Regions from separate parts of the Pseudoalteromonas sp. H103 genome, predicted to be linked through region 4. Evidence: predicted binding sites of a transcription regulator. Region 4 holds the regulator's gene; each other region holds the start of a gene.
What was found. Region 4 encodes sigma-54, which starts transcription at its own class of promoters, with help from an activator protein. Its sites were predicted from a motif close to GTTGGCACGNNNNTNGNNT; they were not measured.
Positions count from the first base shown of each region.

Region 1: ATS74_RS16405 (hemerythrin domain-containing protein) is a predicted target of sigma-54. The motif match lies at 1,335-1,353, and genes of this name have one in related genera.
Region 2: fliE (flagellar hook-basal body complex protein FliE) is a predicted target of sigma-54. The motif match lies at 785-803, and genes of this name have one in related genera.
Region 3: ATS74_RS09060 (flagellar basal body rod protein FlgF) is a predicted target of sigma-54. The motif match lies at 1,137-1,155, and genes of this name have one in related genera.

Region 1 is NZ_LOFG01000018.1:177,383-179,591, reverse strand. Features, by position in the region: gene ATS74_RS16415 (TonB-dependent receptor) at 1-24, opposite strand, end outside; gene ATS74_RS16410 (hypothetical protein) at 372-785, shown strand; gene ATS74_RS16405 (hemerythrin domain-containing protein) at 868-1,293, opposite strand; gene ATS74_RS16400 (hypothetical protein) at 1,598-1,849, shown strand; gene ATS74_RS16395 (hypothetical protein) at 1,906-2,163, shown strand; gene ATS74_RS16390 (DUF6500 family protein) at 2,190-2,209, shown strand, end outside.
Region 2 is NZ_LOFG01000012.1:361,480-363,688, forward strand. Features, by position in the region: gene fliF (flagellar basal-body MS-ring/collar protein FliF) at 1-391, opposite strand, end outside; gene fliE (flagellar hook-basal body complex protein FliE) at 412-744, opposite strand; gene ATS74_RS08980 (sigma-54-dependent transcriptional regulator) at 902-2,209, opposite strand, start outside.
Region 3 is NZ_LOFG01000012.1:380,737-382,945, forward strand. Features, by position in the region: gene flgG (flagellar basal-body rod protein FlgG) at 1-336, opposite strand, end outside; gene ATS74_RS09060 (flagellar basal body rod protein FlgF) at 358-1,101, opposite strand; gene flgE (flagellar hook protein FlgE) at 1,244-2,209, opposite strand, start outside.
Region 4 is NZ_LOFG01000001.1:71,954-74,162, reverse strand. Features, by position in the region: gene lptB (LPS export ABC transporter ATP-binding protein) at 1-422, shown strand, start outside; gene ATS74_RS00390 (RNA polymerase factor sigma-54) at 492-1,991, shown strand; gene hpf (ribosome hibernation promoting factor) at 2,018-2,209, shown strand, end outside.

The sequences.
Region 1 (2,209 bases), on a different contig from region 4:
TAGTGCTAAATATGCGTGTTTCAAACGTTTTCTCTCTACGGTTAAAATGTTGTTGGCGATAAAGACCGAAGGCTATAAAAATAACTTTCAATAAAATTGTGCTTCTTTTTGTTTTTTAGAACATAAGCCCAAACAATTATTTTAAAAGTAGTACTTAAGTACCTTTAATTTATCGTTTCTGTAAATGGCTGCTTTTTATCATTTTTTTAAGCATAGTATACTTCTATAAAGCATGTACGACACGGCCTAACATTTATAAATAAATGCTCAAACGTACCGTTAATAAAAATAATTACTGTTTTTTGAAATAAAAATTAACTTATACGGTCTAGCTTACCTTAACGTTTATTAATATTTTTTAGGGAATTTTTATGACAGGTTCAATCAGTTCTGATGTGCAAAATCGTTTGCAGTGGTCACTTTTATCTCTGCGTGTAGGTGTGTTTATTGTAATGGTTATGTGGACATTCGATAAGTTTGTTAACCCTGGACATAGCGCACGTATTTTTGAGCATTTTTATGGTATTAGTGGTTCTACCGATATAATTGCTTACGTTATAGGTGCTGTACAACTTGTTTTGGTTTTAGCATTTATGGCGGGTATTAAAAAACGCCTTACATACGGTATTATTTTTGTAATGCACGGTCTATCAACGCTTTCATCTTACAACCAGTATATAGATGGCTTTAACAACTTATTATTTTTTACTGCGTGGCCAATGTGGGCAGCATGTTTTGCGCTTTATCTATTACGTGACCAAGACGTAAAATTTACTGTTAAATAATCTTTATTTAAAGCAAAAAAATGGTTATAAGCCATAAGGCTTATAACCAATAAGTACACAAGGGAGTGTATGGAAGTCGGTTTTAATGCATTGCATCGTTGTACTGCTCAGCAAGGCTCTCTTTTTGCCCTTCGGTCAAAGCTTTACCCGCTAATTGAAATACTTCATGTTCTTCTTCACTTAAATGGTGATGTACTAAATGGTGCAGTTTTTTAGCCGCAATTAACCAAGCAGACGAGCTCATTTCGGTATCTTCAAGTTGTTCAATTAACTCATCAATTTCATGATGCTCTGCTACGCTGTGGCGTGCCTTTTCGTGCGTTAAATCATCAAACATAAGTGGATTATAAAAATAACGCTCTTCAAATTTAGCGTGATCTTCTAATTCTGTTTTAAGCTCGTCCATTAGCTTGTGGCGCTCAGTTGTATCGCCATGCGTTTGAATAAGTGCATCTACCAATTTACGTTGTTTATCATGATCGTGACGTAGCGCTTCAAATATATTCATAACTAATCCTTTACTTGCTCTTTAATTGCTTACAAATATTGAAGCAAGCTAAATGCCATGATTTAACTTTTTGAATTTAATAGGTTTATATTTGTTCGTTTGCTCATGGGAGTATGCAGCCTGTAAGTTTTACAAGCACGCTTATGCAATATTTTCAGGTTTTAGCTCTACAGAACCTTACAAATATTTACTGGTTGTATATTTTAGTGGAGTGATAAAGTGTTAGCGTTATTTAGGTACAGGTTTTACATAGTCGTTTTATATATGTGATTTATAAAACTTTAATTAATAGGATTGTTTAAGGATGAATATAAAAACCTTCACTACAGCACTGCTACTGTGTGCATTGTTAAGTGCATGTAGTACAGCCCCGTATTCTGATCGAAGCTTATGCATAAAAGAAGCAGAAATAAATGAGCCAAATGGCTCTCAAACAAGCTCAGAAGTTTATAATGAATGTATAAGTGCTCAATTAAAAAAGAATGCTAAAGAGGATACTTTTTTTGATGAAGTAGGTGTGTTTTTTATTGACCTACTTGTTTTGATAGCCGACTAAATAAGCAACCTTGTAGCTATAATATAAGGCAGAAGGTGCGTAAAATAGGATTTATTATGAAAGCGTTTTTAGCTTTATTATCGCTGTGTATATTTTTAACTGGCTGTGCTGCTCAGCCTTATGCGGGCTCTGCAAAATGCATGGAGCAAGCTGATATAGCTTATGAAACAGATTTACATAAAAATGAGCCACTAGATAATGAATGCAAAGCTACAAAAGTAAATACGCCTAATAAAGAGTTTGAGAATCATAGTATTGTTGATAGAAGTCTTTTACAGCTAATCGTTAGTGTTTTAAATGGTATATTTAGATAGTAAAAATACAATTAAATAAGGTATGTATGCAGGAAGAACTAAAAGC
Region 2 (2,209 bases), on a different contig from region 4:
TATCGCTACCCGATGTAGGCCCTTGCTCTAGCCCTTCGCGTGCCATTAGTAGTTTAATATTTTGGTATTCGCTTTCATCAACCGATACGACATTTCCGTCTAGTTGGTATTCAATTTTTTGTGCATCTAAAAAATCAAGCGTTTGAATAAGCTCTTCTGTAGGCATTTTACCTAACGGACGCATATCTGGCTGGCGAGCCCATATAATCACAAAAATAGCGATAGCTAAACAAATCGCTAATGCAATAACAAGCGTAACTTGGCGTAATACATCAACACCATTTAACGCACTTAAATAGCCCGATTTTTGCTCTTGTTGACTATCGCCATCGCTTTGCTCGAGTGTGCCACCAGCAAGTGCAAGGTCTGTAGATTGATTAGATTGCGCCACAATAATTCTCCACTACCTAGTTAAACAGGCATGTTCATAATTTCTTTGTAAGCTTCTACAAGTTTATTACGAACCTGTACTGTTGCTTCAAATGCTACTGATGATTTTTGCGAAGCAATCATTGCATCGGCTAGCGATACACTGCGATCGCCCATTTCAACTGCTTTTACTTTTTGGCCAGTGTCTTGTTGTAGCTCATGCACTGTATTTAATGCATTACTTAACATATCGCCAAACTGTGCGCTTGAAGGTGATTGAACCTGAGTAGGCAGCTTATTTGCTTGATTACTGCGGCCAGCTTCTAAGGCCATTGATTGCATTTCTTGAAATACAGCGCTGTTTTGAATTTTCATAATTTTTCTCTGACGGTGCAGTTAACTCTTAAAGGTAATAAAGCACAAAGCATGCCAAATAAATAACCCTTTAAATACATACGGTTAACACTTAGATTGGTGAGTCAGAGTTTTGACAACCCTAAATTCGCAGTACGAATTTAGGGTTTATAGGAAGCTATGCTGGAAGTGAAATACCTAAGTCGCGCATTTGCGCTAATTTATAACGTAAAGTGCGCGGACTAATACCGAGTGTTTCGGCTACGTCTTTTCGCTTACCTTGGCAACGCGCTAACGTTTCTAAAATTATTCGATGCTCTTTATCTTTTAGTTCGTCTTTATAGCTGCCGGTATCTGGTGTTGGCAAATCTTGTTGAGGAATTACATCAGCACTTTTCTGATCGTAATAAGCGTTACTCAACGACTTTTTCTCTACTGTTTCACTTTTTTCAGGCTGTGGAATAACAAAGTTGCTCGGTGCTAAATTTTCAATAAAAATTGCATGCTCATTTATTGTATCGCCACTTCGCAGTATAAGTGCACGTTGAATCACGTTATCAAGTTCGCGCACATTGCCAGGCCACGCATGCGCAAGTAACTTTTGCTCGGCCACGCTATCTAAATACGCCATTGGCTCTTTGCTTTTAGCTATGTGGCGATCTATTAAGTGTTTAGCTAACACAATTATATCACCAGGGCGCTCGCACAAAGGGCGCCACATAAGCGGAAACACATTTAATCTGTAATATAAATCTTCTCGAAACTGATTATCTGCCACTGCTTCTTTTAAGTCGCGGTTACTTGTTGCAAGTACACGTACATTTAACTGAATTGTTTTACGACCACCTAAACGCTCTACTTCGCGCTCTTGCAAAACGCGTAATAATTTAGCCTGTAGGCCTAAATCCATTTCGGTTATTTCATCAAGCAAAATAGTGCCGCCTTGTGCTTGTTCAAATTTACCAGGACACGCTTGAATAGCACCTGTAAAGGCGCCTTTTTCATAGCCAAACAAGGTTGCTTCAAGCATATTTTCAGGTATTGCCGCACAATTAATTGCTACAAAAGGCTCATTGCAGCGGTTTGATTTATCATGAATATAGCGTGCTAATACTTCTTTACCTGAGCCACTAGGGCCAAGCACCATAACACTTGCATCAGAGCGCGCAACTTTACTTGCCAGCTCTAGGAGTTGAATACTCGTTGGATCGGCAACAATGGGGCCATCAGTGTCTTTAGGTTTTTCAGGTAGGTAACGGCTCACCATATTTAGCAGCACTTCGGGGGCAAATGGTTTTGCCATGTAATCAATAGCCCCTAAGCGCATAGCCTCTACTGCATCATCAATTGTTGCATAAGCGGTCATCATCAATACGGGTAAATCAGGGTGATTTAATTTAATACTACGCAGTAAATCAAGGCCACTCATTGCGCCCATTTGTACGTCACTTACCACTAACGAAAATGACTCTTTTTTAAGTAATAG
Region 3 (2,209 bases), on a different contig from region 4:
AATATTGCCATCTGGCTGAAGTACTTCAAAAAAGCCTTCGCCAGAAATCATCCAATCTAAAGAGTTCTCGGTAGTTAACATATTACCTTGAGTAAACTCTTTTTGGTTGGCAACCACCTTAGCACCCGCACCTAACATTAAACCTGACGGCATTTCGGTATCTTGCGATGAACGACCACCCGGCTGATTAATATTTTGATAGAGTAAGTCTTCAAATATAGCGCGGCTTTTTTTGTAACCTACAGTGCTGGCATTCGCTAGGTTATTTGAAATAACCGATATATCGGTTTGTTGAGCGTCTAGCCCTGTTTTACTGATCCACAATGCTGGATTCATAATTATGCCCTCATTTTAAAGTTAAACTATGCGCATGAGCTGATCTTGACGTTCGTCAATTTCTTCAGCTGTTTTCATTAGTTTTACTTGTAATTCAAATTGACGCTGGTGACTTATCATGTCGACCATTTCGTGAACAGGGTTCACATTAGACATTTCAAGCGAACCACTTAATACTTTTACATTTGCAGAGGTATCAACAGCTTGCCCTACTACAGGCCTAAATAAACCATCGTTACCTTTTTCAAGTTGCGAGCTGTTAGCTTCTACAACTCTTAGCGTGTCCACTTCTTCTAAGAAGTTAGCCGGTGCACCCTGCGGGCGTACTTGAATGGCACCATCTTCACTAAAACCAATTTTTTCGACCGGTACAGGTAAAATAACAGGGCCACCCTCGCCAATTACTTGACGACCATGACTTGTTACTAACATGCCTTGCGCTGTGATATTAAGCGTACCTACTTTTGTGTAAGCTTCGTTGCCCGATGCATCTTGTACTGCAAGCCAAGCGTTATCGCTCATCGCAATATCTAAATCGCGTCCGGTTTGTATTATGCCACCCGATACCATGTTTGAGCCTGGGCGCTCTTGCATTGAAAATACACGTGTCGGCAAACCTTCGCCAAACGCTTGCATAGAGCGCGCCTGAGCAAAGTCAGCTTTAAAGCCAGTTGTATTTGCATTCGCCAAATTATTGGCTTTAAGCGCAAGCCCCTGCAGGCTTTGCTTAGCGCCAGAGGCGGCAATGTAGACCATTTTGTCCATAGTATCGACTCACATAAAAATCTCTGAGTTGATAAATGCAAAATAGATGCCAGATTAAAATTGACGCAATAAACAGGAAGGTTTTATACAGGAGATCATAAAAAAGGCTGCAAAAATGCAGCCTATTTGAATTAAATTTAACTTATCGAATCTGCAAAATGCTTTGCTGAATGGTTGAGTTAACTTCAAGCGCACGTGAGTTGGCCTGATAATTTCGTTGGGCTGTAATCAAATCTACAAGTTCGTTTGTCAAATTTGTATTTGATTGCTCAAGTGCAGAGGAGTTAATACTACCAAAAGTACCTGATCCTGCTTCACCTGCAACAGGCTCTCCAGAGTCAATACTTTGCTTCCAACTTGTATCGCCTACTTGCGATAAACCTTGTGAATTAGGGAAGCGAACCATAGCAACTTGACCTAGGTAAGTTGAATCGCCATTACTGTATGAAGCAACAAGTTTACCATCGGTGCCAATATCGATCCCCGCTAAACGACCTACTGTTGAGCCATCTTGATCAAGTGCTTTTACTTCAAAACCACTCGAGTACTGAGTAGGAATACGACCAGCTGTGTTATTTTCATCACGCCAGTTCAGCTCAATACCTGTGCTAGGAAATGTTGCACCGTTATCAAGCATGGTAGATAGCCCAGTGCCTGCACCTGCTGGTAGGTTTATTTCGTCAAACGTTGTTAAGTTCGTGTTCGCTACACCGTCTGTTGTAGACGGCAAACCGCTTGAGTCGAAACCTAGTGTAGTGATAGGTGTATATGGCGTTGTAGTTTGTTCTGCGCCCGTTGTACCATCAACTACTTTACCATCAAGAGTGGCATATACTTCCCAGCTGTTGTCTGTGCCACCAGAAGCCGCATCTTCTTCTTTAACAAAGAAGTATTGTAAAATATGTGGCTCACCTAATGAATCATATACAGTTGTTGATGTTGAAGAGTTGTACGTACCATTTGATGTAGGGTCAAAATCTATACCCGTTGGATCTGCAGTTGCATCCAAGTTAAAAGATAGATATACATTTTCTGTTGCTCGAGGAGAACCCGACGAATCCGGAATTTGTACTGGGTTAGTTGTACTTAAACTCACAGAGGTAGTATC
Region 4 (2,209 bases):
TTTTAGAAACGCGTAAAGAGCTTAACAAAAAAGCAAGAGAAGATACGCTTAACAACTTGTTAGATGAATTTAGTATTCAACATATTCGAGACAGCCAAGGTATGGCTTTATCGGGTGGTGAGCGACGCCGCGTAGAAATTGCACGCGCACTAGCTGCTAATCCTAAATTTATATTGCTCGACGAACCCTTTGCAGGTGTAGACCCTATATCGGTGTTAGATATAAAGAAAATAATAGAACATCTTAAAAATCGTGGGATTGGTGTATTAATTACCGATCATAACGTAAGAGAAACCCTTGATGTTTGTGAAAAAGCCTACATTGTTTCTCATGGAGAGTTAATCGCTTCTGGTACACCAGAGCACGTATTAAATGACAAAACGGTACGCGATGTTTATTTAGGCGAGCAATTTAGGCTGTAACATTTACGCCATGTCTTTAAGCATCTGCTAGTATTAATTATAACAACATAAAAGGATTGTTAGAGATACATGAGGCAATCATTACAGCTGCGCATGGGCCAGCAACTTACAATGACTCCACAACTGCAACAAGCAATTCGTTTGTTGCAACTCAGTACATTGGATCTCCAGCAAGAAATACAAGAAGCGCTTGATAGCAATCCGCTTCTAGAAGTAGATGAACAAGATTACACGGAAGAATCAGCTGGCAAAAACGAGCAAAAAGCAGATAACGATGAATTAACCGTAAGTGCTAATGCCGACGAAAAACCAAGCGAGTACGAGCAAGACAGTGGTGAAGCACTTACTAAAGACACCGTAAGTGACGAAATGGCTATGGATGTAAGCTGGGATGAGTACATGAGCGCAGCTCCTGCTTCATCATCAGGCCCTATGCCAGAAGATGAGTCTATTTATCAAGGTGCTTCAACCGAAACTCTTCACGAATACCTAATGTGGCAATTACAGCTCACGCCGTTTAGCCCTACTGATGAAGCAATTGCAATAGCGATTGTTGAAGCAGTCGATGACTCAGGTATATTAACGCTAAGCTGTGAAGATATTTTAGAAAGCTTTAATCAAGAGAACGACGACGAAGGCGAAGTTGAACTTGATGAAATAGAAGCCGTTTTAAAACGTATTCAGTTGTTTGATCCGGTGGGTATAGCAGCTCGTAGCTTACAAGAGTGTTTGTGTATTCAGCTAAATCAGTTTGATAAAGATACGCCTTTTATCAATGAAACAAAGATGATTTTAACCGATCATATTGACCTATTAGCGGCTCGCGACTATCGTACATTAATGAAGAAAACTAAGCTCAAAGAAGACGAGCTTAAAGAAGTAATGACGTTAATTCACACTCTAAACCCTAAGCCAGCAGATACTATTGTAAGGGAAGAATCAGAGTATGTGATCCCCGATGTATCAGTTAAAAAAATAAAAGGCCGTTGGGTAGTTGAGCTAAACCCAGATAGCATGCCTAAGATACGTGTTAATAGCCAATATGCAGCTATGTCACGAACAGTTAAATCTAGTGGTGACAGTCAATTTATTCGCTCTCATTTACAAGAAGCTAAATGGTTTATAAAGAGCCTAGAGAGTAGAAACGACACACTACTAAAAGTAACTAATTGTATTGTTAAGCAACAACAGGGCTTTTTTGAACACGGTCCAGAAGCCATGAAACCTATGGTTTTAAACGATGTTGCTGAAATGGTAGAAATGCACGAGTCGACTATTTCGCGTGTAACTACTCAAAAGTATATGCACACGCCACGTGGTATATTTGAGCTTAAATACTTTTTCTCAAGCCACGTAAGCACCGAAAATGGTGGTGAGTGTTCATCTACAGCAATACGTGCTTTGATTAAAAAACTGATTGCCGCAGAAAACTCAGCAAAACCATTGAGTGATAGTAAAATTGCGGATATATTGGCTGAGCAAGGAATTAAAGTAGCTAGACGCACAATCGCAAAATACCGCGAATCTCTGGCTATTCCACCGTCTAATCAACGAAAGAGTTTGATATAAGACGCAAAACAAAGAGGAAAACGCTTATGCAACTAAACTTAACTGGTCGTCATGTAGATGTTACTGATTCATTAAGAGACTACGTAAATAATAAATTTGCAAAGCTAGAAAGGCATTCTGATCATATAAACAATGTTCATGTCATTCTCGATGTAGAAAAACTTAACCAAAAAGCTGAAGCTACAATCCATGTAAGTGGTGCAGAGTTATTTGCATCT